DNA from 2 places in the Virgibacillus sp. L01 genome. Region 2 is predicted to be linked to the other one. Evidence: riboswitches for the same ligand, from Rfam matches in the RefSeq annotation. Region 2 holds a riboswitch; the other holds the start of a gene.

Region 1 (8,740 bases), 290 kb from region 2:
TTTACTTCACTTCTATGGAAGCAAGACGTCCCCGTGCATCTATTCTCCCATCACTTCATCAATAGGTCTGATAACTGGTACAGCTGCACCTTCGTATTCTTCTTCAATAAAACTTGTCACTTCTTCAGAATGATAAATATCTACAATCTTTTGAAATGCTTCTTTATCCTTACGATCTGTGTGTGCTGCAATAATGTTAATGTATGGTACATTTTGATCGTCCTCACGAAAGATAGGATCATTTGTTGGATTTAGACCTGCAGCAATTGCAACATCTGAGTTAATAATTGCTGCTGTTGCATCTTGTAAGCCGCGTGCAGTTTGGCCAGCAGTTACAGTAACGATATCAAGATTCTTTGGATTTTTTGTAATACTATCTAGTCCACCAGATCCATTAAACCCTTCTTCTAGCGTAATTAGTTCAGCTTTTTGTAAGAGCATTAATGCTCTTCCCAGGTTTGTTGGTTCTTTTGGAAGGATAATTTGAGCGCCATCTTCAAGTTCACTTACTTCTTTTACTTCATTTGAATAAATACCCATCGGCCAAATAGCTGTTGTTCCAATAGCTGATAAATTCAAATCACGTTCTTTAATAAAAGATTCAAAATAACTTATTGTTTGGAATGCGTTAAGATCAATTTCGCCGTTATCTAGCGCAATGTTCGGTTGTACATAATCACTAAATTGTATAATTTCAATATTTATGCCCTCTTCTTTAGCTAGTTTTTTCACTAGCTCCCATGTAGGGGTTTCTGCCGTTGTAGTTCCTACTTTAACGGTAGTTTCGTCATTACCCGATCCACAACCGGTAATAAATAATAATAATAGAATTAGAATCGTAAATAGTTTTTTCATAGTTAGTCTCCTTCATATAGCTGTAGTAGTTGAATCAGATTCTTCTGATTTTCTTAGATAAATAATTTCCTAAAGATTGAATAAGTTGGACCATAATCACAAGGATTAATACCGTAATAACCATAACTTCTGTTTGGAACTGGTTGTAACCATATGAGATGGCTAAGTCGCCAATACCGCCGCCTCCTACAGCTCCCGCCATAGCTGTGGCACCAATTAGACCAATAATGCCGATTGTTAAGCCTAGGATTAATGAACCTAGTGCCTCTGGCAAAAGGAACTTCCAAATTATTTGCCAAGGTGTTGCTCCCATAGCTTCCGCGAGTTCAATTGTACCTGAACCAACTTCCAACAACGAGTTTTCTACCAATCTTCCTATGTATGGCGCTGTATAAAACACTAATGGCACAATTGCAGCAGTCGTGCCAATAGAAGTTCCTACGATTATCCGAGTAATAGGAATAATTGCAACGATTAGGATAATAAATGGAATCGATCGCAGCGTATTAACAATAATATTCAATACTTTAAAAACAGCTTTATTTTCCAGTATCCCTTGTTCCCTCGTTATAACTAAAATAATTCCCAATGGAACACCAATTAAAATAGAAATGATGAAAGTCACAATGATCATATACAGTGTTTCATTCATTGACCCGAGAAGTTCAGGCCAGAACCAGGACCAATTAAATTCCATCTGGTACAACCTCCTTGATCGTTACTTTTTGCCCTTTGATATAGTCAACTGCGTTATTGATTTCACTTTGTTGTCCATTAAATGCCACAATAATATTACCAAATGGTTCCCCTTGGAGCTCTGTGATCGTCCCATGAATAACATTAACATCGACAGAGAACTTTTTCGCAACATCTGACAGGAGTGGATTATTGGCATATTCTCCTTTATAAAGGATCCGAAAAACAGAATGTAACGTACCTTTTTGTGAAATCTTTCTTAATGTAGCTTCAGGTAATGCGTCGTTAAGTATAGTACGGACAAAACTTCTGGCGATGGTTGTTTTTGGTTCTGTAAACAAGTTAATGATGGAATCCTGTTCCACAATAACACCGGCATCCAGTACGGCGACTCTATCACAAATGTCCCTAATTACGTTCATCTCATGCGTGATTAACAAGATTGTAATTCCCAATTCATCTCTTACCTGTTTTAATAAATCCAAAACTGAGTTAGTTGTATCTGGATCAAGAGAAGAAGTAGCCTCGTCACACAACAGTAAGTGTGGGTCTGTTGCCAGCGATCTAGCAATACCAATTCTTTGCTTTTGGCCTCCGGAAAGTTGTTCAGGATAATGATTTGCTTTATCCTCCAGTCCGACAAAAGACAGCAGTTCTGTCACTTTTTCTTCAATCGCTTGTTTTGAATAGCCCTCTAATATAAGCGGCATAGCAACATTTCCGAAAGCAGTTTTAGAATGCAGTAAATTAAATTGTTGAAAAATCATCCCAATTTTCTTCCGTTCTGTCCTTAACTCCTTTGGGGACAAGTTAGTTAAAGCCTTCCCGTTGATTTCTACTTTACCTGAAGTAGGCTTTTCTAATAAGTTTACACACCGGATTAATGAACTCTTTCCAGCTCCACTATACCCAACTACACCGAATATTTCTCCTTTTTTAATATCAAGGTTAATATCTTTTAATGCCTCGACTGGGTTTTCTTCGTTTTCACCATATACCTTTTGAATTCCGTCAAGTACTAACATGTACGTATTCTCCTTTACTCCCTTAAAACACTTCAGGTGATATCCCTTCACCAAATACAAAAAAGAGCCTTCATAACGAAAGAGGCTCTAATCATAAACCTTATCTTTCAGAATATTTCCTGTAGGAATTAGCACCTTTCATTAAAGAAGGTTGCTGGATATCATCGGGCCTTGTCCCTCCATCACTCTTGATAAGTAATATTAAGTTATTATCTAACGGTTCCTAATATACTAATATAATTATTGCGAAATTGTCAACATTTTAAAATAATTTGTCGAATAAAAGTTGATTAGCGGTTTATTTTTGTACAAACCTTTGAATGGAAAACGGACTAATGTCGAGTTGCGACTTGTGATCTTCTGTTACTAATTGACTCAGAATTTCTCCAACAACACTACTAAATTTAAAGCCGTGACCAGAAAAGCCACAAGCAACAGCAACATGATCATGGTTCGGATGTTTATCGATAATAAAATCTGAATCCGGGGTATTCGTATAGGTACAAGCTTTCCCCAGTTTATGTTGCCCCACCTCAGGTATACACCGCTCTGCGAAACGTGTAACATCCTGTTTGTCTTGTTCATAAGTGCCGAATGTTTCTAAAGGTTTACTCATATCTCTTGGACGTCCACCGTCGTGTCGACCAATTTTAACACCTGCTTCTTTAATGCTTGGAAAGCCGTAATAGGTTTCTGTAGGCAATTCAAACGAGAAGGCTGGAAATGCAGTAGAATCATAGATGCTCTCATCCGTTTCAAACCACGAGAATGTATTCCTTAATTCCTGTAAAGGTAAATCTAATCCGATTAATGGAAGCAAATTTCTAGTGCCAGCCCCAGGCGTTACAATTAACGATTCCGCTGTAAAACTTTCCTGTTGAGTTTCCACCTGTACATGGTTATCAAAAATAGAAATGGAGGTCACTGGCGAGTTAGGCTTAAATTCAGCACCATGTTTCAGTGCCCCTTCTCTAAAAGCCCGGATACAATTCTCACTCATTAAAACACCTGAATCCAATTCATAGCAGCCTATGTACCCTTCTGGAACATTAAATCCTTCCCAGCGATTATTAATGTCTTCAGCCGTTAACTGTTCAACATTTAACGAATAATCCTTTGCGCTTTTTTTTACATTTTGAATAAAATTGGAGTTTGGCTGAGCAATATTAACAACACCAGTATTTACAAAAATATCTTCATCTGACGTCTCTTGAAGCTGACTCCATAACTTCTGTGCTCGTAGTGCCATTTCCGTATAATTTGCACCTTCTCCATAAGCATGCCGTATAATCCTCGTCTCCCCATGATGGGAGCCTTCCGCATGTGGTGGATTATGAGAGTCTATTAGCAGGACACGCTTCCCTTGTTTTGCTAAATAGTAGCCAGCTGACATCCCCATTGAGCCAGCACCAACGATAATAACTTCATAGTCCATGTAATATCCTCCTACCGTAACGACTGAAATTAAAGTCAAATCTATAATAATATGAATAATACATTCATCTGGGATGGAATTCAATAATTTAATTAATAGAATATAATTATAATCTTTACCTAAACAGCTTTCCAGCTTATCCGAGCATCTTGCTTAGAAAACGGCTCAACATATGAAGGAAAACGAATTGCTGACATGCATCATATCGGGATAAAGCGAAAAACCCCGATTCTGATTAACCCAAGCAAAAACATCTTCACCTTCCCAACCCACAGTCCAACTGATTTTGCGTACAGCTGGATTCTTTACAGCCATGTACAAGATATAAAGCCTTTTCGAAATAAACCAAACTCCAAATCAATTAAATGGCCAAAACCACCAAATGGATGTGTCTAATTATACACTTGAAAGATAGTTCCAGCGGACAGGGATGTGCCTGTGGAAATTTATTTAACGATGGCAGGGGATATAAAACCAACAAGTAATATATATCCCCACGCATATCAGTGTAACACTATAAAAAACACTTAATAACTTAGCGCATAAGCGAAGCGGGGGCTGACCCCAATATTTTCATGAAGCAAGGCATACTGTGACCTAGATTTAATACAATAAGTCGATTAAATTACTTAAGTAGTCTCTGTCCCACAAGATTGTATTTGTTTTTTTGGCTAGATCATTGGCAGCTCTAGTAAAATAATTATTTGTTACAACCATGTGCTTTTCAGCTTTATAATAATTCCCTCCAGATACGACCTCCTGAACTGCTTTGTTCCCTACTTTAGAGCTATAACATTTCGATTGAATTGCTATACATTCATTATCTTTGTACACCAACAAGTCAGCACCCTGATCACCTGAAACTTTTGTTTCCTCAATTTTATAGCCCAATCTATTAAAAAGCTCCGATAAGAATTTTTCAAATTCAATCCCAGTCATATTGTCAATATGTCTTAGACTAATACGTTTATTATCACCAGAAATATCTTCACTCTCTAATCTTTGTTCGAGTTTAGTTATTTGTTGTTCCAATTTATACTCTTCTATAACTTCATCAATTTTTTTACTTATCTTTTTTAGATTCCACCTATAGCTTGTAATCTGTTTGTCAAAAAATAGCTTAGATAAGAAGTGTAAATTAGAAGCAAATTCTATATTTTCTACGCCAATTGATTTAAGGTACATATGCGAGGCAGTAGAAATATTAATATGTTCACCTTCAGGAATTAGATCACCATATTTATTTAGGCAATCAATATAGTTTTTCTTATCAATTTTATCGATGAAAACTTTGCATATTATTGATTTGTTTCTTTTAACCTTAACCCCCTTTTTTTCTAGCAATTTCATAAAAATCTTAAAGTTATTTTGGTAGAAATCGACCAACGTTCTAGCTAATTCATCACCTAGCTCAGTCCTTTGATAGTTATTTAAGCTATTATCTTTAACAACACATATAAAGGCTTCTAAAGCACCGGGAGCTAACAAAAAAGTCGGAGTAACTTTTTCCAGTAACCTATCCATTTCTGATTCAATTTTAGAGATATCATCAAGCTTATTTTTTTTCTTAATAAAAGTATCTACTTCAGATTTTTCAATTTCTTTGTTAAATTTGTGTATAAGTTTAATTATCCTCACGCTCCAAAAAGTGTACTCTAATACATTTTATAATAGAATATAAAATTTTTCTATGAGCGTTAGATCAAAACTCTTACTGGTAGAGGGAAATTTATTAGGATAAAACCAGCACGATAATATAAACGTACTTAAGTTAGACTTATTCTACGGGTTTCTGAATATATAGATAAACTTCAGGGGTGATTCAGGGAAGCCTCTAAGCGCTTTTTCGTTAAATTTATTAGCTTTATACCTGCTATTACCACTCTTAATACTTAATAGTCCCTAAACGCTTGCTGAGGCTCATGGTGGTGATTCTTTTTTGGGGATTAATCAGCACTCTTCTTTAAATAAACAAAACCACAAAGCAATCATTACCTTTATAAATGTCCAGCAGATACCAATTAATGTTCCATCAAAAAGCTAAAGGGACGGTTCACTTGAAATCAAAAGAACCGTCCCCATGCTTGATGTGTTAGAATGATACTCGAAAAGACCTGTAGTAGTAAAAGATGGGAGATGGTTAGAAATGACCGTAGAATTAGAGCAATATGAAAAGAGGATAATAGCTTTTATTGACATTCTTGGATTCAGGGAGCACATTAATCAAACAATTATGAATCCTAATCACTTTAAGAAGATTAAGGATGTTTTGAACTTTATTTCTGAACTCAAGCAGGATAACGACCAAGGTACTCTTTCTCAAAAGTCAATTGGTAGGGAAGTTACTGTATTTTAAGATTCCATTGTAGTTTCTTATCCTGTCTCTTTATCATCAGCAGGTTTTTACTTGCTACTCGACGTAATTCATCTTCAATTGGAGATGATGGGACAAGGTATCCAAATGCGTGGTGGAATTACCAGTGGGGAGCTTTGTCATGTGGACAACATTGTTTATGGTCCAGCCATGGTAGAGGCCTATGAGTTAGAAAGTAAACATGCGATATATCCACGAGTTGTTGTAGATAAAAAGACAATTGAAGTGGCAGTTTTAGAAGGGGATCACTTACCAAATGAAGAATTAGAATATGTTCTTGGGCTTATTGAACATGATGCAGATGGACGGTATTTCGTTGATTTTATGTCCCAATGGCAAGAGATTGACTACGGGTATGATTACTTCACTGCTTTGAGTACTACCAAGTCAGTAATTCAAACAGCTCTTGACGATTACGCTCAAGATCCAAAAGTTCTCTCAAAATACATTTGGTTAAAGGATTATTATAACAATACTTTGAATAAGCTGGCTTCACAGCTACTTGCAGCTCCTGATACTTCTCCATAAGCCAATCAAATACTTGGGAAGCTGTCAGGTCAGGGTGTTCACGTAACCAGGATAGAATCAGTTCTTGATAGTCATCCAACTTCTTCTTTCTAGTCTTTGTTTGTGTAACCCATTCCACCATATCCTGGGGATTACGTTTTAAGTAACGGTATACAGTTACCCTGGATATACCAAGTTTTTCAGCCACCTTTACCTTACTAAATCCTTGTTTTAATAATCGTTTAATATCCATATACATTTCCCACTTATCCACCTTTTTGCCTCCATCACTGTTGTAGTCTATCAAACTATCATTATAGCAGTGATGGTTCTTTTATTTTATGCCCATTTTCGCGCCGAGCAGTTTATATATGGCAAAGTGTAAACTTTTATTTAGCGGAAACTGTATACTTTAGTTTATCAGTCACAAATGTCTTATGAACAGAAAAGGCGGGAAGAAAAGGTAATTGAAAAACGCTTGAAATGGGCTACATTCCCTACCTATAAGACATTAGATGAATTTTCATTACACGAGCAACCGTCTTTAAAGAAAATACAATTCAACCAACTAACTGATTTAACATGGTTAGATCAACTTTACAATCTAATTCTTTTAGGGCCAACTCGCGTCGGCAAAACCCACCTAGCCATCGGCTTAGGAATAAAAGCAATTCATGAAGGATATAAAGTTACATTTATATCCATGGGAGAACTAATCCATGTACTAAAGACAGAAGAAATAACGCGTAAATCCCAGATACGACTAAAAAGGATTCGAAACTCTAACTTGGTAATTATAGATGATCTTATGTTTATGGCAATGGACCAACGAGAAGCGAATCTTTTCTTTCATCTGGTAAACGATTTATACAATCAATCATCGATAATACTAACATCCAATAAAGGCCCTAGTGATTGGGGTGAATTGTTAGGAGATCCAGCGATCACCGCAGCAATATTAGATAGAATCATTCATCGAGCTGAAGTAATTCAATTAGGAGGCGACAGCTATAGATTAAAACACCGAAGCTCAATATTTAATAACAAAACTGTTCAAAATTAATGAGCAAAAAGTGTTCAATTTAACTTGACGGTTACAAAGGGCCTTTGACGCACCTCACACTTCCGAAGGGACAATTTCTAAGGAAGCAAAAGAACCGTCCCCATGCTTCTTCTATATTAGAAATGGGGTGAAAATCGCGTTTTCTTCATGCAAATGGAGAAAATGAGCTACCAAAACGTTTAGAAAACTAATTTTGCACCCATTTAAATTTTTCTTACACACGATAAAACAAGCCACCAAACCTAATAGCGTATGGCAGCTGATTATAAACATATTTTTCGACAAAATCCGAGTAATTTCGGGAAGTGACACCAAGAACTCAAGCCTTTCCTCTATATCCTCATAAGATTCCCATTTATCTAATTGAGCAGCCACAAAAATCTTCATTAATGCATCTACAGACAATTGGGAATTATATCCATACGTGCAAGGCCAATGGGTCTCACCCAATTATTCTTGTTTCCTAATTTATTAATTGATATTCAAAAAGAAGAATTTCACGTTATGAATAGATTGTCAGATTTCTTAATTGTAAATTAATGGTATTTAAGCTTGATGACATTGGGACTGACCCAATTATTGCTCAGATCTAATCGAAAATTCCCATTGCCTAACAGCATCTATTAAGATGTAAAATATGTTCTGGGACATTATCAAATCCAACATATGCTCTCAACTTACAAATACTTCAAAAGTAACCTGTTAAGAATATATTGTTTAAATTTTTCTTTCTTTGAAAACTTTAATATGCCTTGGTCTTTTATTTTTTTGTAATTATATTCTTC
Region 2 (8,740 bases):
ACTTGTTTATCAAACGAATTACTTAACTTGTTTGAAAGGCATGGTATACCTGACATTGTGGTCAGCTGGATTCATTCAACAGCTCCGCAAGCCCTTCCTTTAATTAAGGATATGATAGGCAAACAGGATTTAAGTACTAATTGGCGATTAATTCATATACAGGGTAGTGCCCGTTTTTTTGAAAAAGAAAACACGCCTGTACCAGAAAATTGCTTGTACAGACGCGTCTTTTTAGGATTTATTTTAGAAGATAACCATTCCCGCTGGCTTACGCATACTGAAATTTCAGACGGTGTCATTCACGCTATCACAACCGATAATAATGAAACCATTGTTGGGACGCTAGAACCATGGGACATGCGACCATAATAATTAAAGGTTGTTCAAAGCTTGTTCCAGATCGGCCCAAATGTCTTCCCAGGCCTCAAGACCTGCGGATAACCGGATAAGCTGATCGGTTATTCCCATGTCAAGACGTGATTCCTCTGGTATAACAGCATGTGTCATTGTTGACGGATGCTGTATTAATGTCTCTGCATCACCAAGACTGACAGCAATTTTCAGGAACTTCAGGTTATTCAGCATTCGTTGTGCATCCTGTTTTGTCCCATCTATTTCAAATGAAATTAAACCTCCGCCCCGTTTCATCTGTTTTTGACGAATCGGAAAATCCGGATGACTTTCATCATTAGGATAAAAAACACGTGCAACCTTAGGATGTTTACGCAATTTCTCAAATATTTTTTCGGCATTATCACAATGGCGGTCAATCCTGATAGGCAGTGTTTTAAGTCCTCTTAGTAATAACCAGGCATCCATTGGTGACATAATTCCACCAATATCTTTTAAGGTTGTCATTGCAACTTCATCCAAAAATTCCTTTTTTCCAACGGCAAGCCCTGCAACTACATCTCCATGGCCACCGATATATTTTGTTGCACTATGGAGTACAACATCACACCCCAACTCAATTGGTCGTTGTAAATATGGTGATGAAAATGTATTATCGACAACTACTGGAATTCCTTTTTCATGTGCCACTTCAGCTACCATTTTAAGATCAATTAACTTCATTGTTGGATTAATGGGTGTTTCGACATAAATACATGTCGTTTCAGGCTTAATCAATGATCGAATTTCCTCTTTTGTTTCCATTGCTGAAAAGTCATGTGAAATATTATATTTCTTTTCCATCATGGCTAGTAAACCGAATGTACATCCATACAGTCCTGATGAACACAGCACATGATCATTCGCCTTTGTCAGTGCAATCAAAATAGCAGACACAGCTGCCATCCCTGATCCAAAAGCAAGCCCTCGTTCGCCATTCTCCAAAGCTGCAATTCGTTCTTCTAATACACTTACAGTCGGATTACCCAGCCTCGAATAAATATAGCCCTCTTCCTCACCAGCAAATCGTCGTTCGCCCTGCTCTGCTGTTTTAAATGTGTAGGTTGATGTTTGAAATAAAGGTGTTGCCAGGCTACCCAACATGTCTTTCGAGTCATATCCTTCATGAATAACCGATGTTTCAAAGTGTTTATGCTTTTTTGCCATTAGTAATTCCCCCTAGATAAACATTCTTGTAATCTCATATACTTCTATCATATTGTATTCACCGGCTTTTTGAAAGCGTTTTCCGAGGAATTTTTAAAAGCAGAGTTATTGCTTTTTTCAGAAAGAAAATCTAGAATTGGTTTACTTACTCAACTTTCGTATCTATAGAATAAGCTCAAACAGGGACGTTGGTAATCACAGAGCGTTTTTAATTGTTGCCTTGACAACATTGATAAAAGTTTTTTGTACACATAAGATATGAACTGCGACGTAACTGCTGGAATAATCTCTATAACATATCCCGCCGTCCGGGGTCGCTACGGGCGGATGCGCACCTTAGGGCAACGCTTCAGCTTCCTCGGAAGCAAAAACCGCTTCCTGCGGGATCTTCAGCTGTTGCTACGACGAACAGGACGTTTTAGTACCGGCGTTGGTCACAGGACGTGACTGATTTTAGCCGGTTCCCGCTGGAGTCACCGCCCTCCGCTCACCCGGACTAGTGTAGCTGTCACACATTAATTCTATAGCGATTTTTACTCCAGTTAACAGCGTAGGAAATACACGTAGACTCCTGTGGGAGCTGAGCCCTAGATGAGACTACGCAGCGACGTAGGAACAAGGAGGCTCATCAGCCGCCCTAGGTGCGCGAAGTGTATTTCCGGAGCGGCACCATAACACTCAAACTTTTTAAAAAGTAGTTCGCAGTTTATATTAACTACTCACCGTTGATCCAAAGTCAACTTCAGTAGTGTATCTTCAGCCTTTCTTATTCTTTCAAGGTCTATGCGTTTATTTTAGGCAGTGAAGGTTGAATTATTTAGTTTAGTAGTCTGCATGTCAGTAGTGTTTCTCAAATCTGGACACATCGTAGAAATGAGGTTTTCAAAATGAATCAGGACAATAAGATTGGAATTATATATGCAGCAGGCGCCTATTTATTATGGGGATTTCTTCCTGCTTATTGGAAGCTGATAGACCAGGTTCCACCTGATGAAATATTAGCACATCGCATATTATGGTCATTTATTTTCATGATTATTGTGGTTATAGTTGTGCAAAAATGGTACCTCTTCCTGAAAGAATGCATAATTATTTTAAACGATAAAAAGAAATTGACCGGGATTACATTCGCATCAATCGCCATTAGTATCAATTGGCTTACGTTTATATGGGCGGTTAACAATGAACACGTAATTCAGGCAAGCCTCGGTTATTACATAAACCCGCTTGTAAGCATTTTACTAGGAATGATTGTACTAAAAGAAACGTTGACACGAGGGCAGATGTTATCATTTCTGCTGGCTGCAGTTGGTGTTATTAATCTGACAATCAGTTATGGTGTTTTCCCGTGGGTATCGTTATTGCTGGCATTCAGTTTTGCAATTTACGGCTTGCTGAAAAAAACAGTCGATGTCAGTGCAATGTTCGGTTTAACCATCGAGACATTGATTGTCACCCCTATTGCTCTTATCTATTTGTTATCTATTCCTGACAGTTCATTGGCAGCTGATTCAATGTTTTCCAGTTTTGGGTTATTACTGTTTGGCGCTGGTGTTGTTACTGCGATCCCGCTGTTATTGTTTGCAAGCGGAGCTAAACAAATTCCATTATCAATGATAGGATTTCTGCAGTATATTGCACCAACTATCATGCTTCTTCTAGGTGTTTTCGTTTACCAGGAGACTTTTTCACTGGCGCATTTTATATCGTTCGCACTAATCTGGATAGCACTAATTATTTACATGGCTTCTGCACATCGCAGCTCAGTTCGGCTTAAGGAGAAAAATTAAAAATAATTTTCAGAATTCACTTGACGTACAATCATTGCTGCGTTTATAATATTCAATAACTTTAGAAAACTTGGCTTAACGCCAAGCCTTAGTTACATTTATACAGTAAGAAAGGATTTATGCTTTCTTAACTGCCAATAAAGTTACATCTCTTATCGAGAGTGGTGGAGGGAATAGGCCCTGTGAAACCCAGCAACCTTAAAAGCTTTTCAGAATGCTTAGTAAGGTGCTAAATCCTACAGGTCAAGTATGATCTGGAAGATAAGGGGAGGATCGTTACATACTACGCCCTCTTCTTAGGAAGAGGGCTTTTTATTATCTCCTCTCCCTCCAGAATACAGAAAAATTTAAAGGAGGAATTTATCATGTCAAATTTTCATCTTCACAATCAGGAAACACAGTTACTTCACGGTGGTCAGGAGCCGGACCCAGCAACAGGATCACGTGCAGTACCCATCTATCAAACCACTTCCTATGTTTTTCGGGATACTGAACATGCACAAAATCTTTTCGGACTACAAGAACCTGGTAATATTTATTCACGAATTATGAACCCGACTGTTGATGCATTCGAACAGCGAATCGCATTACTGGAAGATGGTGTAGCCGCAGTTGCAACTTCCTCCGGGATGTCAGCCATTACATTGGCCATTTTAAATCTTGCAAGCAGTGGTGATGAAATCATTGCTGACAGCAATCTATACGGTGGCACATATAATTTATTTGCTAACACACTTCCTCGTTACGGGATCGATGTTAAATTTGTCGATGGTACAGATATAGAGAGTATTCGTGCCGCAATTACCGAAAAAACAAAAGCTGTTTTCGGAGAGATTATTACAAATCCAAGTCTCAATGTGCTGGACGTTGAAAAAATTGCAGGAATTGCCCATGATAACGGGGTTCCATTAATCATTGACAATACATTTGCGACTCCTTATAATACGAAGCCACTGACATGGGGAGCAGATATTGTTGTACATTCAGCCACTAAATGGATCGGCGGCCATGGTACAACTATCGGCGGCGTTGTCGTTGATGGCGGCAGGTTCAATTGGGGAAATGGTAAATTCCCAGTCTTCACTGAACCTGACGAGAGTTACAACGGCCTTCGCTATGTCGATATTGGGCCAGCAGCATTCGCTACCAAACTGCGCGTACAGCTACTGCGTGATATAGGTGCTTGCCTAAGTCCACAGAATGCATTCCTGTTTCTTCAAGGTCTGGAAACATTGCACTTACGTGTTGAGCGCCATAACAAAAATGCCGAAGAAGTTGCAGCATATTTACAAAAACATCCTGCAGTTGAATGGGTTAATTTTCCTGGGTTACAGGATCATCCATCACACGAATTAGCCACTAAATATTTACAGAATGGCTATGGATCGATTATAACGTTTGGAATAAAGGGTGGCCGTGACGCAGGCCGGAAATTGATTGACGGTGTTACACTCTGGTCACATGTTGCCAACGTCGGTGATGCGAAGTCGTTAATCATCCACCCAGCATCAACCACACACCAGCAATTAGGTGAAGAAGACCTGGTTAAAAGTGGTGTCACGGAAGAGCTAGTCCGACTTTCTATTGGACTTGAATCAACCAATGATATATTAGTTGATTTAGACCAAGCAATTGCTAATGCTACTGGTGAAGCAAAATCATTCCAGGTAACAGAAGAAGATGCAGTCAAATGGCTCTTATCATCACCTTTTGACCGTAAAGATGGTGGTATCCGCCAAAAAGTTGTTGCGGTTAGCGGATTAGAAGATCAATCTAGTTCCTTTTATAAAAGTACAAAGCAATTACAGCAGTTAGGATTTCAAATTGTGCCGTTAAGTTCATCGGAACAAGCATTATTGAATGAACAAACATATAAACAGCTAGCTGATGTGCCACTTGAAATTGACGCCGTACTGTCCTATAACAATACGCTAGCACCAGAAACAATTGAGCAATTTACTAATAAGGACGGTAAAATAGTTTGGGTGGAAAATCCAAAAAATACAGATGAAACAGCGAAACATGCGAAAGCTGCTGGGCTTTCTGTGATTACAAATAAAAACATCTACCAGGAAGCGGTTCGTATTCGAGGGAATAACTCTGGAAGCGTGCTTGTAGAAGCGTAAGAATAAAAAACAGGGGGATCTGCGGTTATTTTTAAAAAAGAGGAGGGTTTAATAGATGAGACCGATAAATATTGCGTTAATCGGGCTTGGAACTGTTGGATGTGGTGTCTACCAAACACTGCACATTCACCAACAGCGGCTCGAAAAACTAGTCGGGGCCCCCATCAACATTTCAACAATTATTATTGAGCATCCTGACAAACATCAGAAAATCGCAGCCAAGACAAACGTTACAACAGATGTTAATACTGTTTTAAATAATCCTGAAATTGATGTTGTCTTTGAAGCAATTGTTGGAAAAGAACCAGCTTTTTCATTGCTAAGAAAATGCATTCAGGCAAAAAAACACGTCATCACATCTAATAAGGAAATGTTTGCAACTCACGGTGACGAGCTGAAAAATCTTGCCTCCCGGTACAATGTGCGAATTGGATATGATGCAACAACAGCTGGTGGTATACCGATTATCCAGACTATCCAACAGCTGTTAAAAGCAAATCAGATCCAATATGTGCAAGCAATTTTAAATGGTACTACGAACTTTATCCTGTCAGCTATGCGGGAAAAGAATATAACATTCTCCAGTGCATTGGATGAGGCACAAAACTGGGGTTATGCCGAATCAAATCCTGAAAATGACATTGATGGATTTGATGCATTTTATAAGCTAATGATTCTCAGTGATCTTATTTTTGAAAAACAGCCAGATATAGAGCATGTTACACGCGTTGGTATACGTAATACCACCGAAGAATCCATTCAGGCTTTACAAACAGAAGGCAAGCGATTAAAGCATATTGCAAAGATAGGCCATGATGCTGCAGGGAACCTTACTGCGAGCGTTGAACTAGAAGCTGTTTCAAAAGAGCATCCATTATATGCTGTTGAAGGCGTAAACAACGCTATTCATATTAAAGGCGATATTGTTGGTGACTTAACTTTTACAGGACCAGGTGCAGGGTCCTTCCCGACCGCAAGTGCCATGATTGAGGATTTTTGTATACTATTTAAAAAAGAGCGAGCACCAATAGCTATAGGTTAGTAGTTGCACTTATGCAGTTAGGAAGGTACTACTTTCCTAACTGTTAGAAAACTTGGCTTGTCGCCAAGCCTTTATGGCGAAAGCCTTAGTTGCACTTATGCAGTTAGGAAGGATTTATACTTTCTTATCTGCCAAATAAATTCGTCTTCTTATGAAGGCGAATTTTTTTCGTTTAAACATATGATTTACAGGGAATTATTTTTAATTAGGCAAAAGTGTAACACAATCGAAATATGATTTACTGATACTTGCCAAACAAAATGGGTACATATATAGTAATGAACGTGATATGTACTAAGACAAATTATCATTTCAATATATATAGGTAGAATATTTTCAGTATAGGTGTGAGATTTGTGAAAAGAAGATACATTGTTATTATTTTGGGTATACTGCTTGTAGGTTTAGCTATTATTATGTCCTTAAACCAGCCTGGGCCAAAATTAAAAGAATCAAAAGATAATAATTCGCAGGAACAGACACAACAGGAAACCAAGGCAGATAAGGAGAAAGATACAGAAGATAGTCAGTCAGAACAAGAAACTAAAGAACCAATCGCGCAGTTCGGGGAAATAATAAGCGATGCTCTTCAAGGTACAATTGACTTTTTCACGAATAAAGAAGCACATGTTACAGCCATTGGAGATTCATTAACACAAGGCGTCGGTGATAAAGTTGTGGATGGTGGCTACGTAGGAATCCTCGATAATACCATTAATAAAGAAAAACAATTGGTAACATTTGAGAACTATGGTAAACGGGGGAACCGATCCAGCCAGCTATTAAAGCGGCTTGAACAGCCAGAAATAGAACAATCGATTGAAAAAGCGGATATCGTATTGATTACCATAGGTGCAAATGATATTATGCAAGTCGTCAAAGAAAACTTTTCTGACTTGACGATTAAGGATTTTTCCCAGGAACGGGTGGCATATAAAGAACGGGTGAAGAATATTTTTGAAAGAATAAAAGAATTAAACCCAGAAGCTGATATATATCTATTAGGTTTCTACAATCCCTTTGAAAAATATTTTAAAGATCTCAAAGAACTTGGTATGATTGTTGAAAATTGGAACAACACAGGTAAAAATGTTGCAGAACAGTATGACAACGCGACATATATACCTACCGTTGATTTATTTAAAGATACAGAAAAAGATTTATTCGCAGATGATAACTTTCACCCAAATCATCGGGGCTATCAACGAATCGCCAAACGTGTATTGGAACACATAACAGACTAGGAGGTGAGTGGTTTGGCGGAACATAAAAAGCCAAAAAACAGATGGAAGCGATTTTTTTTAATTCTAATAGGTTTAAATGTTGTGATATTAATATGTATAGTAGCACTTATTTTTTGGCCTGTTTCCGACACAGAAACACCTGCTAATGATAAGCAAAATGCCCAGCAAAGTTCGGAGTTCGTCGTCCGTACAACAAAAAAGAACTTAAATGAGCTAGTTAATGCATATACTGATAAGCTTCTAAAAGGTACTAACCACCATTATAAGGTATCATTGGAAGAAGATGTCCATTTGATAGGAGAACTTCCTGTATTTTCATCAACAGTACCACTATCTGTTCACTTTGAACCTTTTGTACAGGAGAATGGTGACGTTATTTTAGAACAGAAATCTATCTCAATTGGATTACTTGAGCTTCCAAATCAAAAAATTATGGAGTATATGAAAAAGTACTTGCCAATGCCAAAATGGGTTACCGTTAGTCCCAAGGATGAAGAGATTTACCTTGCTGTGACAGACATGGAAATCAGAAGTAATTTTCAGGTTAGTGTTGAGCATATTGACTTAGAAGCAAACAATCTAGCATTTAAAATTAAAGTCCCGTATAAATCACTAGGAATCGAAACGGAAGAATAAGAGAATAGTTAAGTGAAGTGTTGGGGAGACTCCGGTGATTCAGTCTTCCCGGCGTTTATTCAGTCTTTATGGTTAATATGAGTAATTAATCAGTCTCCGGCTATGTCTATTCAGTTGTCATTTAGGATTATTCAGTTTTAAACAGTTTTTATGCCAAAAAAGCCCACTCTGCAGGCAGATGCCCTCCGCACTGTGTCACAGATTATCTAACTGGACAATGTAGAACTTCCGAACATAGCATTTAATTAGAATCAGACCTGATCCCAAGCTTTAATCCTTGTATACCTCACGCATTTGACTGATCTTGTCCTTCATTTTATCAACAAGGTGATCTGGTGACAGAAC

What was found. Region 2 has a riboswitch for S-adenosylmethionine ahead of ACTWQM_RS04095 (aminotransferase class V-fold PLP-dependent enzyme). Riboswitches for the same ligand answer to the same signal wherever they lie in the genome.
Region 1: it holds a riboswitch for S-adenosylmethionine, as region 2 does, so the genes downstream of both, ACTWQM_RS02730 (methionine ABC transporter ATP-binding protein) here and ACTWQM_RS04095 (aminotransferase class V-fold PLP-dependent enzyme) in region 2, are expected to answer to the same signal.

Annotation. Positions count from the first base shown of each region.
Region 1 is NZ_JBQQCP010000001.1:604,940-613,679, forward strand. It holds gene ACTWQM_RS02720 (MetQ/NlpA family ABC transporter substrate-binding protein) at 40-855, opposite strand; gene ACTWQM_RS02725 (methionine ABC transporter permease) at 890-1,552, opposite strand; gene ACTWQM_RS02730 (methionine ABC transporter ATP-binding protein) at 1,542-2,576, opposite strand; SAM riboswitch class I at 2,674-2,774, opposite strand; gene solA (N-methyl-L-tryptophan oxidase) at 2,875-4,011, opposite strand; gene ACTWQM_RS02740 (competence protein ComK) at 4,150-4,407, shown strand; gene ACTWQM_RS02745 (restriction endonuclease) at 4,615-5,649, opposite strand; gene ACTWQM_RS02750 (hypothetical protein) at 6,158-6,367, shown strand; gene ACTWQM_RS02755 (hypothetical protein) at 6,419-6,913, shown strand; partial or broken gene ACTWQM_RS02760 (helix-turn-helix domain-containing protein) at 7,059-7,151, opposite strand; partial or broken gene istB (IS21-like element helper ATPase IstB) at 7,323-7,955, shown strand; gene ACTWQM_RS02770 (hypothetical protein) at 8,067-8,360, opposite strand; gene ACTWQM_RS02775 (sulfotransferase family protein) at 8,633-8,740, opposite strand, start outside.
Region 2 is NZ_JBQQCP010000001.1:896,442-905,181, forward strand. It holds gene ACTWQM_RS04080 (short-chain dehydrogenase) at 1-369, shown strand, start outside; gene megL (methionine gamma-lyase) at 373-1,557, opposite strand; gene rarD (EamA family transporter RarD) at 2,445-3,347, shown strand; SAM riboswitch class I at 3,497-3,615, shown strand; gene ACTWQM_RS04095 (aminotransferase class V-fold PLP-dependent enzyme) at 3,713-5,473, shown strand; gene ACTWQM_RS04100 (homoserine dehydrogenase) at 5,529-6,515, shown strand; gene ACTWQM_RS04105 (SGNH/GDSL hydrolase family protein) at 6,872-7,759, shown strand; gene ACTWQM_RS04110 (YpmS family protein) at 7,763-8,395, shown strand; gene ACTWQM_RS04115 (helix-turn-helix transcriptional regulator) at 8,666-8,740, opposite strand, start outside.